3 regions of the Lelliottia sp. GFLA7 genome follow, and region 1 is predicted to be linked to each of the others. Evidence: predicted binding sites of a transcription regulator. Region 1 holds the regulator's gene; each other region holds the start of a gene.
What was found. The regulator sigma-54, encoded in region 1, starts transcription at its own class of promoters, with help from an activator protein. The targets are predictions, from matches to a motif close to GTTGGCACANNTTTCGCTNT.
Positions count from the first base shown of each region.

Region 2: the regulator sigma-54 is predicted to act here: its motif matches at 3,632-3,651, upstream of AC07RN_RS03965 (amino acid ABC transporter substrate-binding protein).
Region 3: the regulator sigma-54 is predicted to act here: its motif matches at 3,604-3,623, upstream of hypA (hydrogenase maturation nickel metallochaperone HypA).

Region 1 covers NZ_JBWLAQ010000005.1:80,415-86,020, forward strand. Annotated here, with positions in the region: gene elbB (isoprenoid biosynthesis glyoxalase ElbB) at 1-147, shown strand, start outside; gene mtgA (monofunctional biosynthetic peptidoglycan transglycosylase) at 144-869, shown strand; gene npr (PTS phosphocarrier protein NPr) at 923-1,195, opposite strand; gene rapZ (RNase adapter RapZ) at 1,192-2,046, opposite strand; gene ptsN (PTS IIA-like nitrogen regulatory protein PtsN) at 2,092-2,583, opposite strand; gene hpf (ribosome hibernation promoting factor) at 2,666-2,953, opposite strand; gene rpoN (RNA polymerase factor sigma-54) at 2,976-4,409, opposite strand; gene lptB (LPS export ABC transporter ATP-binding protein) at 4,457-5,182, opposite strand; gene lptA (lipopolysaccharide ABC transporter substrate-binding protein LptA) at 5,189-5,606, opposite strand, start outside.
Region 2 covers NZ_JBWLAQ010000001.1:807,445-813,050, reverse strand. Annotated here, with positions in the region: gene rihA (pyrimidine-specific ribonucleoside hydrolase RihA) at 1-31, opposite strand, end outside; gene AC07RN_RS03980 (amino acid ABC transporter ATP-binding protein) at 157-882, opposite strand; gene gltK (glutamate/aspartate ABC transporter permease GltK) at 879-1,556, opposite strand; gene AC07RN_RS03970 (amino acid ABC transporter permease) at 1,556-2,296, opposite strand; gene AC07RN_RS03965 (amino acid ABC transporter substrate-binding protein) at 2,452-3,357, opposite strand; gene lnt (apolipoprotein N-acyltransferase) at 3,716-5,254, opposite strand; gene corC (CNNM family magnesium/cobalt transport protein CorC) at 5,260-5,606, opposite strand, start outside.
Region 3 covers NZ_JBWLAQ010000004.1:39,940-45,545, forward strand. Annotated here, with positions in the region: gene AC07RN_RS13235 (respiratory chain complex I subunit 1 family protein) at 1-482, opposite strand, end outside; gene hycC (formate hydrogenlyase subunit 3) at 484-2,310, opposite strand; gene AC07RN_RS13245 (4Fe-4S dicluster domain-containing protein) at 2,307-2,915, opposite strand; gene hycA (formate hydrogenlyase regulator HycA) at 2,986-3,441, opposite strand; gene hypA (hydrogenase maturation nickel metallochaperone HypA) at 3,651-4,001, shown strand; gene hypB (hydrogenase nickel incorporation protein HypB) at 4,005-4,868, shown strand; gene AC07RN_RS13265 (HypC/HybG/HupF family hydrogenase formation chaperone) at 4,859-5,131, shown strand; gene hypD (hydrogenase formation protein HypD) at 5,134-5,606, shown strand, end outside.

The DNA of each region.
Region 1 (5,606 bases):
CATGTGCCTTGTCCGGTCGACGATATTGTTGTCGATGAAGACAATAAGATCGTGACCACGCCAGCCTATATGGTGGCGCAAAACATCGCAGAAGCTGCAACCGGTATTGATAAGCTGGTTGACCGTGTGTTGGTTCTGACCCAGTGAGTCAAAAACGTTCTCCTGTCGCATGGGCGAAGCGAATCTTCATTCGCGTGGTGCTGGCGCTGGCCGTTTTCTGGGGCGGCGGCATCGCGTTGTTTAGCATTATGCCCGTGCCCTTTTCGGCGGTGATGGTGGAGCGTCAAGTCAGCGCATGGCTAACCGGCCATTTCGGTTATGTGGCGCATTCCGACTGGGTGAGCATGGACGAGATTTCGCCATGGATGGGGCTGGCGGTGATTGCGGCGGAAGATCAGAAATTCCCGGAACACTGGGGATTTGACGTTTCGGCAATCGAGAAGGCGCTGGCGCATAATGAGCGGAATGAAAAACGCGTACGCGGCGCATCGACTCTTTCACAGCAGACGGCGAAAAATCTGTTTTTGTGGGATGATCGAAGCTGGGTGCGAAAAGGGCTGGAAGCCGGGTTGACGGTCGGGATGGAAACGGTCTGGAGTAAAAAACGCATCCTGACGGTGTACCTGAATATTGCTGAGTTTGGCGACGGGGTGTTTGGTGTCGAAGCCGCAGCACAGCGCTATTTCAATAAGCCCGCCAGTCGTCTGAGTCAGTCAGAGGCGGCGCTGCTGGCCGCCGTATTGCCTAACCCCATTATCTACAAAGCGAATGCGCCATCGGGATACGTCCGTAGTCGCCAGGCGTGGATTATGCGCCAGATGCGTCAGCTTGGTGGGGAAGGGTTTATGACCAGAAATAAACTGTACTGAGTGAATCTCAAGCCCCTTGGATGCATGCAAGGGGCGAAGGGCAAACCGCTAAATCAGTCCTCGTCAAAGCCTGAGTTAAACAGCGCAACGACCGCTTCCAGCGCCTCAACTTCTTGCGGACCGGTGGCTTCGACTTCAATCTGGCGACCTTTGGCGGAATCGAGCATGAGTAGCGCGATAACGCTGTTGGCTTCGGCTTCGGTGCCTTCGTCGTTACGCAACAACACTTCAGCGTCAAAACCCTGCATCAATTCAAACAATTTCATCGCTGGACGGGCGTGCATGCCCAGCTTGTTGGTGATCTCAACGGTATGTTTTACGGTCATGTTTTGCGTTTTTCCAGCGTGCGATGACGAGACTGAACGTTTTTACCGCGTGAGCGGAAATAGTCGGCCAGCTGTTCAGCAATATACACCGAACGATGTTTACCGCCGGTACAACCAATGGCTACGGTCAGGTAGCTGCGGTTGTTGGTTTCCAGCATAGGTAACCATAGCTCAAGGTAGCTTCGCGTCTGGTATATAAAATTGTGAACTTCTGTATGTCTGTCGAGGAATGCTGCGACAGGCTTATCCAGACCGGTCATTGGGCGCAGTTTAGGGTCCCAGTGCGGGTTGGGTAGGAAGCGCACGTCAAACACATAATCCGCATCGATAGGGATCCCGTGTTTGAAGCCAAACGATTCGAATACCATGGTGAGCTCACGCTCACGTTTGCCCAGCAAGCGGGTGCGCAGCATTTCGGCCAGTTCATGAACCGACATCTCGGAGGTGTCGACAATCAAATCGGCACGGGAACGCAGCGGCTCCAGCAAATCGCTCTCTTCGTCGATAGCGCTCTCAAGGGAGAGATTTTTGCTGGAAAGCGGATGCAAACGTCGGGTATCACTGTAGCGACGAATCAGCGTGTTGCGATCGGCATCCAGGAACAGCAATTGCGGAGTGAAGGTTTCTGGCAGGCTGCTCATCGCCTGCTCAAAGACTTCCGGCGATTCCGGCATATTACGGACGTCGATGCTGACGGCAGCTGAAATTTGTCTGTCAGCTAGCGTACGCGCCAGTTCTGGTAGCAGCACGACCGGAAGGTTATCGACGCAATAAAAACCCATATCTTCGAGTGCTCGAAGGGCCACGGATTTCCCCGAGCCCGAACGACCGCTGACGATCATCAGCACCATGTTCCGTTTCTCCTCGCGCCTGCAGATGTGGAGGCCATCTTGTGGTTACGCATCATCCTGATTGCCTTCCGCTTCGGTGATAATTTGATACAGTTCCTCATCACTTTGAGCTGCGCGCAGACGGCGGCAAATTGTTTTATCTGCCAGACGCTTGGCCACAAGCGAAAGCGTATGCAAATGGGTTTTGGTCTGGTCAGCAGGCACCAGCAGAGCGAAAAGCAGATCGACGGGCTGGTTATCGATCGCATCAAAAGCGATCGGCGTTTCCAGTTGGACAAAGACGCCCACGGCGCGCAGTGTGTCCTCCTCCAGCTTGCCATGCGGAATGGCAATACCATTGCCGATACCGGTACTGCCCATTTTTTCACGGGTCAGAATGGCCTCAAACACCACCTGAGGTGGCAGGCTTAACTGTTTTGCGGCCAGTTCACTGATGATTTCCAGAGCGCGCTTTTTGCTCTGGCAGTGAACGCCACTGCGGGTACATTCCTGGTTAAGGACATGACTTAATTGAAGACCGGAATCGTTGTTCATCATAATTTCACCTAAGCGCTAACTGTACAAATGGCCTGTTGTGTATCACAACAGGCCGCCCTGCACCCGTTAACTGCTCGGACAATTAGTGTTGTTTCAGTTTATCTTTATGTTTATTAAGCTGTCGCGCAAGTTTGTCAATCAAGCCGTCGATAGCCGCGTACATGTCTTGCCCTTCCGCACTGGCATGGATTTCGCCCCCGTTTATGTGCAGGGTTGCGTCCGAGATATGAGTCACTTTCTCCACTTTCAACACAATGTAGACCTGATTGATCCTCTCGAAATACTGCTCCAGCTTGGCGAATTTTGTATTCAAAAAGTCGCGTAAAGCCTCAGTGATTTCGACATTGTGTCCTGTGATGTTGAGCTGCATAGTGTCTTCCTTATCGGTTGTGTCAAACCAGTTGTTTACGCTGGTTAGACGGCGGAATGGATAAAGACTCTCGATACTTCGCAACAGTACGACGTGCCACCATGATACCCTGATCGGACAGCATGGTGGTTAACTTACTGTCACTCAGTGGCTTCGCGGGGTTTTCCGCGGCGATCAACTTCTTAACCAGAGCACGAATTGCCGTCGACGAGGCTTCGCCGCCGCCTTCGGTATTCACATGACTGGAGAAGAAATACTTAAGCTCAAAAATACCACGCGGGCTGTGCAGATACTTCTGCGTGGTCACACGCGAAATGGTCGATTCGTGCATCTCAACGGCTTGAGCAATATCTGCCAAAACCATCGGTTTCATAAATTCTTCGCCCTGCTCAAAAAAGCCTTGCTGCTGTTCCACAATGCAGCGACTCACGCGTAGCAGCGTATCATTTCGGCTTTCGAGGCTTTTGATCAGCCATCGCGCTTCCTGAAGATTGCTACGAATATATTGATTGTCGGAGTCGTTCCGCGCACTGGTGCACATGGAAGCATATTGCTGGTTGATTTGCAGGCGGGGAATGCTGTCGGAATTGAGTTCTACGGTCCAGAGACCGTTGTGCTTTCGGACCAGAACGTCAGGAATCACATATTCGGGTTCGCCGGTTTGGATCGATTGCCCCGGCCGGGGATCGAGCGACTGGATCAGATTCACCGCTTCCTTCAGTACATCTTCTTTGAGTCGCGTCACGCGCATCAGGCTGCGGAAATCATGATTCGCCAGCAAATCCAAATGTTCGCTGATAATCAGTCGCGCTTCGTCGAGTCTTGGCGTCTCTTTTGCAAACTGAGAAAGCTGGATCAGCAAACAGTCGCGCAGATCCTTTGCTGCGACGCCGACAGGGTCAAAGCGTTGAATGCGCTTGAGAACGGCTTCGATCTCGTCGAGTTCGATTTCGCTATCACCCATGCTTTCCAGAATTTCGTCCAGGGTCACCGTTAAATACCCGGTGTCATCCACGGCATCGACAATGGAAGTGGCAATCGCGCGATCGGTTTCGGTGAAAGGGGTCAACTCCACCTGCCACATCAGGTAATCCTGTAGCGACTGCGTGGTCTCACCCTGATAAACCGGTAACTCATCATCCTGATAATCAGCGCGCGTTCCGGAAGGGGTTCCAGCGGTGTAAATTTCATCCCAGCTGGCATCTAGCGGTAACTCGTCAGGCATCTCTTTTTGCTCAAGGGCATCTGCCGTATCGAGCGTTTCGGTATCCTGCTTTTCCTGGGTATCTACCTCTTCATGAAGATCGGTTTGCTCCAGCAGTGGATTACTGTCCAGCGCTTGCTGCAGTTCCTGCTGAAGTTCTAACGTTGACAGTTGCAACAGACGGATCGCCTGTTGTAACTGTGGCGTCATCGCCAACTGTTGGCTGAGCCTTAATTGCAAACCTTGCTTCATGTTCAGGGCGTTTTTCTCCGGTCCTGCGTAACTTAACCTCTACCCTATCAGAGTCTGAAGTCTTCCCCAAGGTACACGCGCTTAACATGTTCATCTTCGAGGATTTCGAGTGGCGTGCCGTGAGCAATTAAATGACCCTGGCTGACGATATACGCGCGCTCACAAACGGCCAGCGTTTCACGCACGTTGTGGTCGGTAATCAGCACACCGAGACCGCTGTCGCGCAGATGTTCGATAATGCGTTTAATGTCGATAACGGAGATGGGGTCGACGCCTGCAAATGGTTCATCCAGAAGGATAAATTTCGGATTGGCTGCCAGGGCACGAGCAATTTCTACTCGGCGGCGTTCACCCCCCGAAAGTGCCTGGCCGAGGCTGTCGCGCAGGTGTTCGATATGGAACTCTTCCATCAATTCGTTGGCGCGATCCTGACGCTGCTCAGCGGTCAAATCGTCACGGATTTGCAGGACGGCCATCAGATTGTCGAACACGCTTAGACGGCGGAAAATAGACGCCTCCTGCGGCAGATAGCCAATCCCGCGACGCGCGCGAGCGTGCAGCGGCAGCAGGCTAATGTCTTCATCATCAATGATGATGTTGCCCGCATCGCGCGGAACAATGCCAACCACCATGTAAAAGGTGGTGGTTTTACCTGCACCGTTAGGACCCAACAGGCCAACAATTTCGCCGGAGTTAACGGTCAGACTGACATCTTCCACGACGCGGCGGCCTTTATAGGCTTTGGCGAGGTTTTTTGCAGTTAATGTTGCCATAACGAATTAGTTACTCTTTTTCTGTGCGGGAGCCTGGGTTTTCCCTTTGTCCTGCAGCTGAGACGGAACCAGTACGGTTGTCACGCGCTTACCTTTCTCGCTGGATGCCTGCATTTTCTGCTCTTTCACCAGATAAGTGATCTTATCGCCGGTGATGTTGCTGTCCAACTGCTCTAGATAAGCATTGCCGGTCAGGATGACAAGGTCCTTCGCCAGCTCATAGTGCATGTGCGAGGCGTGGCCTTTAACCGGCTTACCGTTATCCTGCATTTGATAGAACGTTGCCGGATTGCCGTAGCCATCAATAATTTCTTTGCCTTGTTCACCGCCAGGACGGGTGACAACCACTTTATCGGCATTGATTTTGATGGTGCCCTGCGTCATCACGACGTTGCCCGTGAAGGTCACAACGTTCCCCTGCATA
Region 2 (5,606 bases), on a different contig from region 1:
GATCGCAATCGAGAATAATAGGCAGTGCCATAGCGTTCTGTTCTCCATTCTGAGCGTGAGTTTGTGACAAGGTTAACGCCGCGATGTGAAACAGACGAGAAAAAGAGAGGCAAAGCGTGAAGTCGTGCGCAATCCAAAGATTGCGCACGGTATTGATTAATGCAGGATTTTTGCGAGGAAGTCTTTAGCGCGATCGGATTGCGGATTGGCAAAGAAATCCTCTTTCGGAGAATCTTCGACAATCTTGCCTTCATCCATAAAGATCACGCGATTCGCCACTTTACGGGCAAAGCCCATTTCGTGGGTCACCACCATCATGGTCATGCCTTCGTGAGCCAGCTCAACCATGACGTCCAGCACTTCGTTAATCATCTCTGGATCGAGTGCGGAAGTGGGTTCATCGAACAGCATGGCAATCGGATCCATACACAGCGCGCGGGCGATAGCCACGCGTTGCTGCTGGCCGCCAGAAAGCTGCGCCGGGAACTTATTCGCATGGGCAGACAACCCGACACGTTCCAGAAGCTTTAACCCTTTTTCACGCGCGGCAGTTTTGTTGCGCTTGAGCACTTTAATCTGCGCCAGTGTCAGGTTCTCGATGATCGACAGATGCGGGAACAGCTCAAAGTGCTGGAACACCATGCCGACATGAGAACGCAACTTGGCGAGGTCCGTGCTTTTGGCGTTCACTTTAGTGCCATCGACCGTAATCTCACCCTGCTGAACAGGTTCAAGACCGTTAACGGTTTTGATAAGCGTAGATTTACCGGAACCTGACGGTCCGCAAACCACCACCACTTCGCCTTTTTTCACTTCCGTTGAGCAGTCGGTCAGCACCTGAAAGTGCCCATACCATTTTGAAACATTTTTCAGGGAAATCATTGCACTGTCCTTTTCTTCAGCCAGCTGACCAATAGCGATGCACTTAAACTAATTGCAAAATAAACCGCACCTGCGAACAGGATCATCTCCACCTGCGTACCGTCACGCTCACCGATTGTGGAGGCTGTACGGAAGAAGTCCGCGAGGCTCAGCACATACACCAGCGACGTATCCTGGAAGAGGACTATGCCCTGCGTGAGCAGCAGTGGAACCATGGCGCGAAACGCCTGCGGCAGAATAATGAGCTTCATTGACTGCCAGTGAGTCATCCCCAGCGCAAGCGCTGCGCTGGATTGCCCACGCGAAATGCTCTGAATACCTGCGCGAATAATTTCGGAATAATAAGCCGCCTCAAACATCGAGAAAGCGACCATCGCAGAGATCAGGCGGATATCCGCTTTCGGCGAAAGCCCAAGTACATTTTGCAACAGACCCGGTACGATCAGATAAAACCACAGCAGCACCATTACCAGTGGAATGGAGCGGAAAACATTGACATAAGCCGTGGCGAACCAGGCGAACGGTTTAAAGCTCGACAGGCGCATGACCGCCAGAATTGTGCCCCAGACAATACCGATAACGATGGCGATGACGGTGATTTTTAAGGTAATCAACAGCCCGTCCAACAGATACGGCATCGATGGGACGATGGAACTCCAGTCAAACTCGTACATTATTTGCCCCCCAGATTGCCCGGCAGGCGAGTTTTACGTTCAACCAAGTTCATCACCAGCATGATGACAGTATTAATCAGCACATAGGCGAGCGTGATTGCGGTGAAGGATTCCCACGCGTGCGCGGAGTAATCCAAAAGCTTGCCCGCTTGCGCCGCCATATCGACCAGACCGATGGTCGAGGCGATGGCGGAATTCTTCACCAGGTTCATCATCTCTGAGGTCATTGGTGGCACGATCACGCGATAGGCGTTTGGCAGCAGCACGTAGCGGTAGGCTTGTGGCAGCGTCAGCCCCATCGCCAGCGCGGCATTTTTTTGCCCGCGCGGCAGAGACTGGATGCCCGAACGAACCTGCTCACAGACGCGCGCCGCGGTGAACAATCCAAGGCAGAGCATGGAGGAGACGAAGAACTGAATGTTAGGGTCCAGTTCCGACTTAAACCACATCCCGAGATTTTCAGGTAGCAGTTCAGGAACGACCAGATACCACGTAAAGAACTGCACGATTAACGGAACGTTACGGAACAGTTCAACGTAAAGTGTGCCAAGAGAAGAGAGAAAGCGGTTAGGTACGGTACGCAAAATACCGAACAGTGAGCCGACAAGGAAAGCGATAATCCAGGCTGTTATCGACAGCGCAACGGTGACCTGAAAACCGCTCCACAGCCAGCCGAGATAGGTTGTGTTGCCGAACGGGGCTTGTTGCAGAAAAATGCCCCAGTTCCAGTCTATTGACATAATCAACTCCAGAAAAAAAAGGGTAGCAGCGCTACCCTCGAAGATTGGTGAGAAGCTCAATTTTCGCGCTGAGTGGGGAACGACCACTCAGCGTATAGTCTGTCCACGCTTCCCGACAATCGAGAGGGCAGGAGATCCCGCCCCTATGGTTCTAATTAGTTAAGTGCTTTGTCGTTTGGTTCTTTGAACAGGGCTTTCATGTCGCTAGACAGTTCAAAGTTCATGTTGAGATTTTTTGGTGGAATCGGGTTCTTGAACCACTTATCGAACCATTTTTCCGCTTCGCCAGACGTCTGCGTCTTCGCGATGGTGTCATCGATCAGCTTTTTGAAGTCCGCATCGTCTTTACGCAGCATGCAGCCGTAAGCTTCTTTGGACTGCGCTGTGCCAACGATTTCCCAGTTGTCTGGTTTCTTCGCTTTCGCACGTTCGCCAGCCAGCAGAGCATCATCCATCATGAAGGCTACCGCACGACCGCTTTCCAGCGTACGGAAGGAGTCACCGTGGTCTTTCGCGCTGATGATGCGCATGTCCATTTTCTTCTCTTCATTCAGCTTGTGCAGCAGAACTTCAGAAGTGGTACCCGAGGTCACAACAACCGCTTTGCCTTTCAGGTCCGCGAAGTCTTTGATGTCGCCGCCTTTTTTGGTCAGCAGACGCGTACCCACCACGAAAATGGTGTCGGAGAAGGCCGCTTGTTTTTGACGCTCAAGGTTGTTCGTTGTAGAACCACATTCAAAATCGAAGGTGCCGTTTTGCAGCAGCGGAATACGGTTTTGTGAGGTAATTGGAATCAGCTTCACCTCAAGATCGGGCTTGTTCAGCTTTTTCTTGACGGCTTCAACGATTGCGTTGGAGTAATCCTGTGAGTAACCCACGACTTTTTGCGTGTTGTCGTAGTATGAGAACGGGACGGAAGATTCACGGTGGCCGACCACGATCACGCCATTTTTGGCAATCTTGTCGAGAGTGCTCCCGGCAGCCGGGGCGTCTTCAGCGTGAACGACGCTTGCGGACATTCCCATCACCAGCATTGCTGTGGCCAGTTTACGTAATTGCATACCCAACTCCTTTTATTATCTGCGCCAGAGACGCATCGATACCCATTGTGATGTTGTTATATCTCGCGCTATGCGAGTGCAGTGTTATGCAAGCTTGTTAACATTTAGTCTGGCTTAATGTAAAGATTTTGCTGCGTTATTGTTTATTTTTGCGAAGCGCGCCGCACCATTCAAAGGCAAAAATCTCTCGTTGCACCGTTTCGGTGCTACCTATGAACTGCGATGGTGCGACTGAGTTGCACGTTAAGCCAAACGACTGAATATGTGATTTAACAAAGCAATAGGTGTGCCAGAAATGGCAGATAAGGCAGGATTTGTTTGCCCGGCACACAACGCGTGGCCGGGCTAGAGGAAGGGCTTAACGACGACGCTGGCGTAAACTCATGAGCAGCGCGCCAAAACCAAACAGCGCAGTCAGGATCCACAGCGGCCAGTTCCCGGTACGAGCGTATGGCGTCAGGCCAGTGGTCGGCGTGACTTTCGTGGTTAATACCGCACGGGTAAACTGCGGGATCATTGCCTGGATTTCGCCCTGCGGACCAATCACTGCGGTGATGCCGTTATTGGTGCTGCGCAGTAGCGGTCGGGCCAGTTCCAGCGAACGCATACGCGCCATCTGGAAGTGTTGCCATGGGCCAATCGACTTACCAAACCAGGCATCATTCGAAATGGTCAGCAGATAATCGGTGTCCGGGCGGAAGTTGTCGCGGACCTGCTCGCCAAGAATGATTTCGTAGCAAATAGCAGGGGTCAGCGCTAACCCATGCGCATGCAGTTGTGGCTGAACGTAGGGGCCGCGGCTAAACGACGACATCGGCAGATCGAAGAAGGGTGCCAACGGTCGCAGAATCGATTCCAGAGGGACAAATTCGCCAAACGGAACCAGATGGTTTTTGTTGTAGCGGTTGGTCGACTCGTAGCTGTACGGATTGTCTTTCCCGAGCGTAATGATGGTGTTGTAGGTGTCGTAACGGTTTTGCTTGTTCAGCCGCGCGTCGACAATCCCGGTGATCAGGGTGCTATTACGGGCACGCAGCAGATCGTCCATCATGCTCAGAAAACGTTGCTGATTGATTTCCAGATCCGGAATCGCAGATTCAGGCCAGATAATCAGCTGCGATTTACCCATCTCTTTTTGCGTCGCATCGAGATAGATTTTCAGGGTGTTAATCAGCTGATTCTCGTCCCACTTCAGGGACTGAGGGATATTGCCCTGCACCATAGACACCTGGGTGGCGCGTTCAGGCTCCAGCGTAAACCACTGGATATAACGCAGCGGGAAGGGCAGTGCGAACAGCACAACCGCGATAACCAGTGGTTTCCAGTGACGTTTAATCAGCGCCAGAACGAGCAGGCTGCTGACCACCATCAGCAGGAAGTTGATCGCCTCAACGCCCATGACAGGTGCCAGCCCTTTCAATGGACCATCAATCTGGCTGTAACCGAACTGGAGCCACGGGAACCCGGTTAAGACCCATCCGCGCAGGAATTCGGTGATTTGCCAGACGACAGGCGCAGCAATGGCCACACGAATCCAGGTCGTTTTAGGCCACAGGCGAGAAAGAATGCCTGCAAACAAACCGGTATACAGTGAAAGATAAGCGGCCAGCAGCACCACAAGGAACACGTTAACCGGCCCCGGCATTCCGCCAAACTGCGCGATACTGACGTACACCCAATTGATGCCTGAACCGAACAGGCCAAGCCCCCAGAAGTAGCCGATTGCGGCGGCCTGTACCGGACGACGGTTAAGCGTTAATCCTTGCAAACCCATCAGCGAAATAAGGGCTGCGGGCCAGATGTCGTAAGGAGAAAAAGCCAGCGTTCCGCTGGCTCCGAGTAACAGCGCCAGCAGCAAACGTACGCGCTGGCGTTCAAATAATGGGGCAAATGCCATTTACATTAGTCTTCCAGTTTTGGTACCGGGGAGTCGTCCGGCATTCTGACGTGAACCTGTATAATACGGCGACTGTCGGCCATGGCGACCTTAAACTGGTAACCGTCGATTTCAACGGATTCGCCACGCGCAGGAAGATGACCAAACGCCTGCATCACCAAACCACCGATGGTATCGACTTCTTCATCGCTGAAGTGGGTGCCGAATGTCTCGTTGAACTCTTCAATAGAGGCCAGCGCGCGCACGGTCCAGGTATGACGACTTAGCTGACGGAATTCGATATCGTCTTCTTCGTCATATTCGTCTTCAATTTCGCCGACAATCAGTTCGAGAATGTCTTCAATCGTAACAA
Region 3 (5,606 bases), on a different contig from region 1:
GTGATAAAGCTGATATGGGTAGATCCCGCGACCTGCGCGGCGACCCACAATCCCAGTAGCAGGATCGGCTCCACTAATACGCCCAGCATTGCCTCGCGGCTGGCCCCGATGCCGGTAAACGGACTGCCGGTATCCAGGCCCGCAATGGCAAAGAAAAAGCGCGCGATAGCAAAGAGGTAAATCAGGGTGATCAGATCGCCCAAAACAGGCAACGGTGACCACACGGTCACCACCGGCAGCGCGGTGGCAATGGTCAGCATCACGCCGACCATCACGAACGGCGTCAGACGAAACACCCAGCCCGCCGCATCGGGCGCAATGCTTTGACGCCCCATCAGCTTGAAGAGGTCACGATATTCCTGCAGCACGCCTGGACCACGACGGTTATGCATCCGCGCACGCGCCACGCGGGTCACGCCAGAGAGCAGTGGCGCGACGGCGAACAACACCAGCGCCTGAAGTAATGCCAGTAACAAACTCATGTCAGGCTCCTCGTGAAATCACAATCACCACCAGCACCGCCAGTTCGATCACGGCGAGGCGACGGAATAAGCCGGGTGCGGCAGTGCTCTGCCAGCCAGGAACCCAGCCCACCGGATTGAGCTTTTCGCGCAGTTTCAGCACGGCAGAAAAGTTTTCTTTTACCGGCATCGCAAAGCCGTGGGCGGTGATCACCATGGATTCTTCGTGTTCATACCCGCAGGCCCATGCCGCGCCGCGCGAACGGGCAGGCAGGCGATCGCGTTTGAAGAACAGCATCAGCACGAACGGCAGCAGTGGCGCGGCAATCAGCAGCAGCGCAATCATCGGTTGAGAAACGGTGGTGTGCGCTGTCGTCAGCGGCAGCGGAACAGCCGTTCCCAACAGCGGCAGCAGCCACGGCGCTGCAACGCCGCCAGCGATACAGCACATCGCCAGCAGAACCACGCTCGTCGTCATCAGGAAAGGTGCGCTAAAGGCCTGTCTGGCTTCACGGGTACGTGGCGCGCCCAGGAACGTCACCCCATACACTTTCGCCATACACATCACCGCCAGCGCCCCGGTAATGGCTAAACCCACCGCCAATAGCGGGCCAAGAAGGCGTGCAATAAACACGTCGCTCTGGCCGAGCGCAAAGAACGACTGGTAGATAACCCATTCGCCCGCAAAGCCGTTCAGCGGCGGCAGTGCGGCCATCGCCATCAGCCCGACCAGCATGGCAAGCGAGATAAGCGGCATTTTTTTGCCGATCCCGCCGAGCTTTTCGATGTCGCGATGCCCGGTGCGGAACCAGACGCTGCCCGCGCCCAGAAACAGAGTGCTTTTAAACAGGCTGTGGTTGATGAGGTGGTAGAGCCCGCCGATAAATCCGGCCGCAATCAAGGTCGGTTGGTTCAATGCAAGCCCGGTCACGCCTGCGCCAAAGCCCAGCAAAATGATGCCGATGTTTTCGAGCGTGTGGTACGCCAGCAAACGCTGGATATTGTGCTCCATCAGGGCATACAGTCCGCCCACGAAAGCGGTGAGCATCCCGACCAGCAACAGCACCACGCCCCACCACAGTGGCGGTTGTCCACCCACCAGCGTCAGCGTCAACATGCCGAACAGACCGACTTTCATCACCACGGTTGAAAACAGCGTCGCGGCAGGAGCAGAAGCGTTCGCATGTGCCTGGGGAGCCCAGCCGTGCAGCGGAATAATCCCCGCCAGTAAACCGAAGCCAGCCATCCCCAGCAGCCAGATGTCGGCACCTAATGGCAACAACTGCGTGCGTTCATTGATCAACACCAGATCCAGCGTGGCGTAGCGTTGCCACGTTAACCAGCACGCCAGCGCCAGCAGCAGCGTTCCCAGGCGTCCCAGCGCAAACCACAGCTTGCCAGACTGCGTGCATCCGGTGAGAAACACCCCGCATAACGCCATGATTTCGGACATCACCACCAGCGCCGCGAGATTGCTGGCGACTACGGCACAAATGGCGGTCGCCAGCAGCAAATTGACCAACAGCCCGTTCGGTTTGGTCTGCGAATGACGATGCCAGTCGATGTTAAACAGGCTGATAAACAGCCCGCACAAACCAAAGGTCACCAGCCAGATGGCGTTGAGCGGCGTAAGGGCAATGCTGTGATGGATAACAGGAATCACCGCCGCGGCACTCAGCCCGCGCGTCAACACGACAACACCCGCAGCGAACGTCATCACGCTGCCCACTGCGCCGCCAAGCCCGGCAACCCAGCCGCTCAGCGGTTTATAAAACGAGAGGAGAAGTGACAGAACCGCCGTCACCGTCAGGCACGCTACAGCGCTGATAACTAAATCGACAGCGTTCATTTCGCCCCCTCATTTTGCGTCTGAAACAGCGACAGATCGCCGAAATCGGTATTCACGGTCAGCTCACGTTTGCGTTTGCTGCTGCGCGCAATATCACGAATATTCACCAGAATCAGCGCCTTTGTCGGACAGGTGCGAACACAGGCTGGGCCTTGCTCGTCAAAGCTGCACAAATCGCATTTCACCGCCACGGCACGCACGCCAGGCACCCAATCCAGCAGCGTACTGACGCGCGCCGGAGCCGGTGGCGCAGGGGGCGCTTTTGGCGAATTAGCATTGGCAGGAATGTGCAGCGGACGGCTGCCGGAAAATTCAATGGCACCAAATGGACAGGCGATGCCGCACAGTTTGCAGCTCACGCACAGGCTTTCATTGAGCTGCACAGCACCCTCAACGCGGGTGATGGCGTTGACAGGACAGACACCCGCGCAGGGGGCGTCCTCACAATGATGGCAGAGCTGCGGCGCAGACTCTTTCTCATTGCGCATGACTTTCAAACGTGGCATCGACTGCAACCCGTGCAGGCGGTGCGTTTCTGAACACGCCGCTTCACAGGTATGACAGCCAATGCAGACCGTCGAGTCAGCTATTACAAAACGGTTCACCGGGGAGTCCTCAGGACATAGTCATTTTTGACGAAAAAGTGTCATATCGACACGTCTCGACACGTAAACATCAGACGGTGCGCGGCTCGCTCACCAGCGCTTTTAAATCCACCGGTAAATCGTGCTCAACCGCGGAATAGAGGTTGTTGTAAACAGGTGCGATTTTTTCCAGATAGTGTTCAAGCACCTGCTGGCGATCGCGGTTGCTAACGTGACCGTCAACCATGCCGTCGGCCATCAACTGCGCCTGCGCAATCAGCTCTCTTTCGCCCTCTTTAGTCTCGACGAAGTACTGAATGGTGTGGCTGTTAAACGTGTCCGCCAGGGTGACGTAAATCATGAAGTGGCCGAACAGGACAAAGCACAAATCCTCTTGTGCCGCACAGCTCATGGCGTGATGCAGACGCGCTTTTGACAGGGTGATCCCCTGAACCAGCGAATTACAGTAATGCTGCCATTGTTCCTGCAGTGATTGATGGCGTTGCGCGATGTAATCCGCCTTTTCGCTAATTTCCCAAATAGTCATCTCAGGTATCCGGTTAATGGAGATACGGCTGTTAAGCAGATTTTGTGCCAATTTTTATCATGTTGAAATTTATAGAATTTAATCCAATCCAAACTGTCAATGACAGCCTGTCGACGTGTCATTTCGTCAGCAGCGTCATCGTCACACCCTAATCAAAATTAAGCTGGCATCGTTATTGCATTAATGGGGCAAATCATTGAGGAGGCGTCATGCACGAAATCACCCTCTGCCAGCGAGCGCTGGAGTTAATCGAACAGCAGGCAAAAGCGCACAACGCGAAACGCGTGACAGGTGTGTGGCTGAAAGTGGGGGCGTTTTCCTGCGTCGAAACCAGCGCCCTCACCTTTTGCTTTGAGCTGGTGTGCCGCGACACGCTGGCAGAAGGCTGTCAGCTGTATATAGAAGAACAGCAGGCCGAATGCTGGTGTGAACACTGCCAGCAATACGTCACGCTGCTCTCCTCTAAAGTGCGCCTCTGTCCGCAGTGCCAGAACGTCGGGCTGCGCATCGTGGCGGACGACGGTTTGCAGATCCAGCGCCTCGAAATAGACCAGGAGTAAATCATGTGTAGTACCTGCGGTTGCGCCGAAGGCAACCTGTATATCGAGGGCGATGAGCATCGCCCGCACTCCGCGTTTCGCTCCGCCCCTTTCTCCCCTGCACCGCGCGTCACGGCGGCGTTAACCGGCATTCGGTTCACACCGAAGCAGTCGGATGCGGGCGATCTGCATTACGGCCACGGCGAAGCGGGGACGCATTCGCCAGGCATGAGCCAGCGCAAAATGTTGGAAGTCGAAATCAACGTGCTGGACAAAAACAATCAGCTGGCTGCACGTAATCGCGCGCGCTTTGCCGCTCGTCAACAGCTGGTGCTGAACCTGGTTTCTAGCCCCGGCTCAGGCAAAACCACTCTGCTAACCGAAACGCTCAAGCACCTGAACGGCAGCGTCTCGTGCGCGGTTATCGAAGGCGATCAGCAAACCGTGAATGACGCCGCACGCATCCGCGAAACCGGCACCCCGGCTATTCAGGTCAATACCGGTAAGGGCTGTCATCTGGATGCGCAAATGATTGCCGACGCTGCGCCGCGTCTGCCGCTGGCCGATAACGGCATTCTGTTTATTGAAAACGTCGGCAATCTGGTGTGTCCGGCGAGCTTTGATCTGGGCGAGCGTCACAAAGTTGCAGTGCTGTCCGTCACCGAAGGGGAAGACAAGCCGCTGAAATATCCGCATATGTTTGCCGCTGCCTCGCTGATGCTGCTCAATAAAATCGACCTGCTGCCGTATCTGAATTTCGATGTCGATAAATGCCTGGCGTACGCGCGCGAAGTGAACCCGGATATTCAGATCCTGCTAGTGTCCGCTACAAGCGGAGACGGCATGGAAAGCTGGCTCGCGTGGCTGGAGAACGAACGATGTGCATAGGCGTTCCGGGACAAATTCATTCCATCGATGGAAACCAGGCAAAAGTAGAAGTCTGCGGCGTGCTGCGCGACGTCGATCTCACCCTGGTCGGGTGCGTGGACGAAACCGGCGCATCGCGTCTTGGTCAGTGGGTGCTGGTTCACGTGGGCTTTGCGATGAGCCTGATCGACGAGGACGAAGCCCGCGATACCCTGGCGGCGCTGCAAAATATGTTTGAAGTCGAGCCGGACGTCGGCGCGCTGCTGTACGGCGAGGAGCGATAGCGATGCGCTACGTTGATGAATATCGCGCGCCGGAACAGGTGATGCGGCTTATCGCCCACCTTAAAACCCGGGCAACATTACTCGATTACACCGCACAGCGTCCGCTGCGGATTATGGAAGTGTGCGGCGGGCACACGCATGCCATCTTCAAATTTGGCCTTGACCAGCTGCTGCCGGAAAACATCGAGTTTATCCACGGTCCGGGCTGTCCGGTGTGCGTGCTGCCGATGGGCCGTATCGATAATTGCATCGAAATCGCCAGCCAGCCTGAGGTGATTTTTTGCACCTTTGGCGATGCGATGCGCGTGCCGGGCAAAAAAGGCTCACTGTTACAGGCCAGAGCGCGCGGTGCGGATGTGCGAATCGTCTATTCACCCGTGGATGCTCTGAAGCTCGCGGCTGAAAATCCAACGCGCAAAGTGGTGTTTTTCGGCCTGGGGTTTGAAACCACCATGCCCGCCACAGCCATTACCCT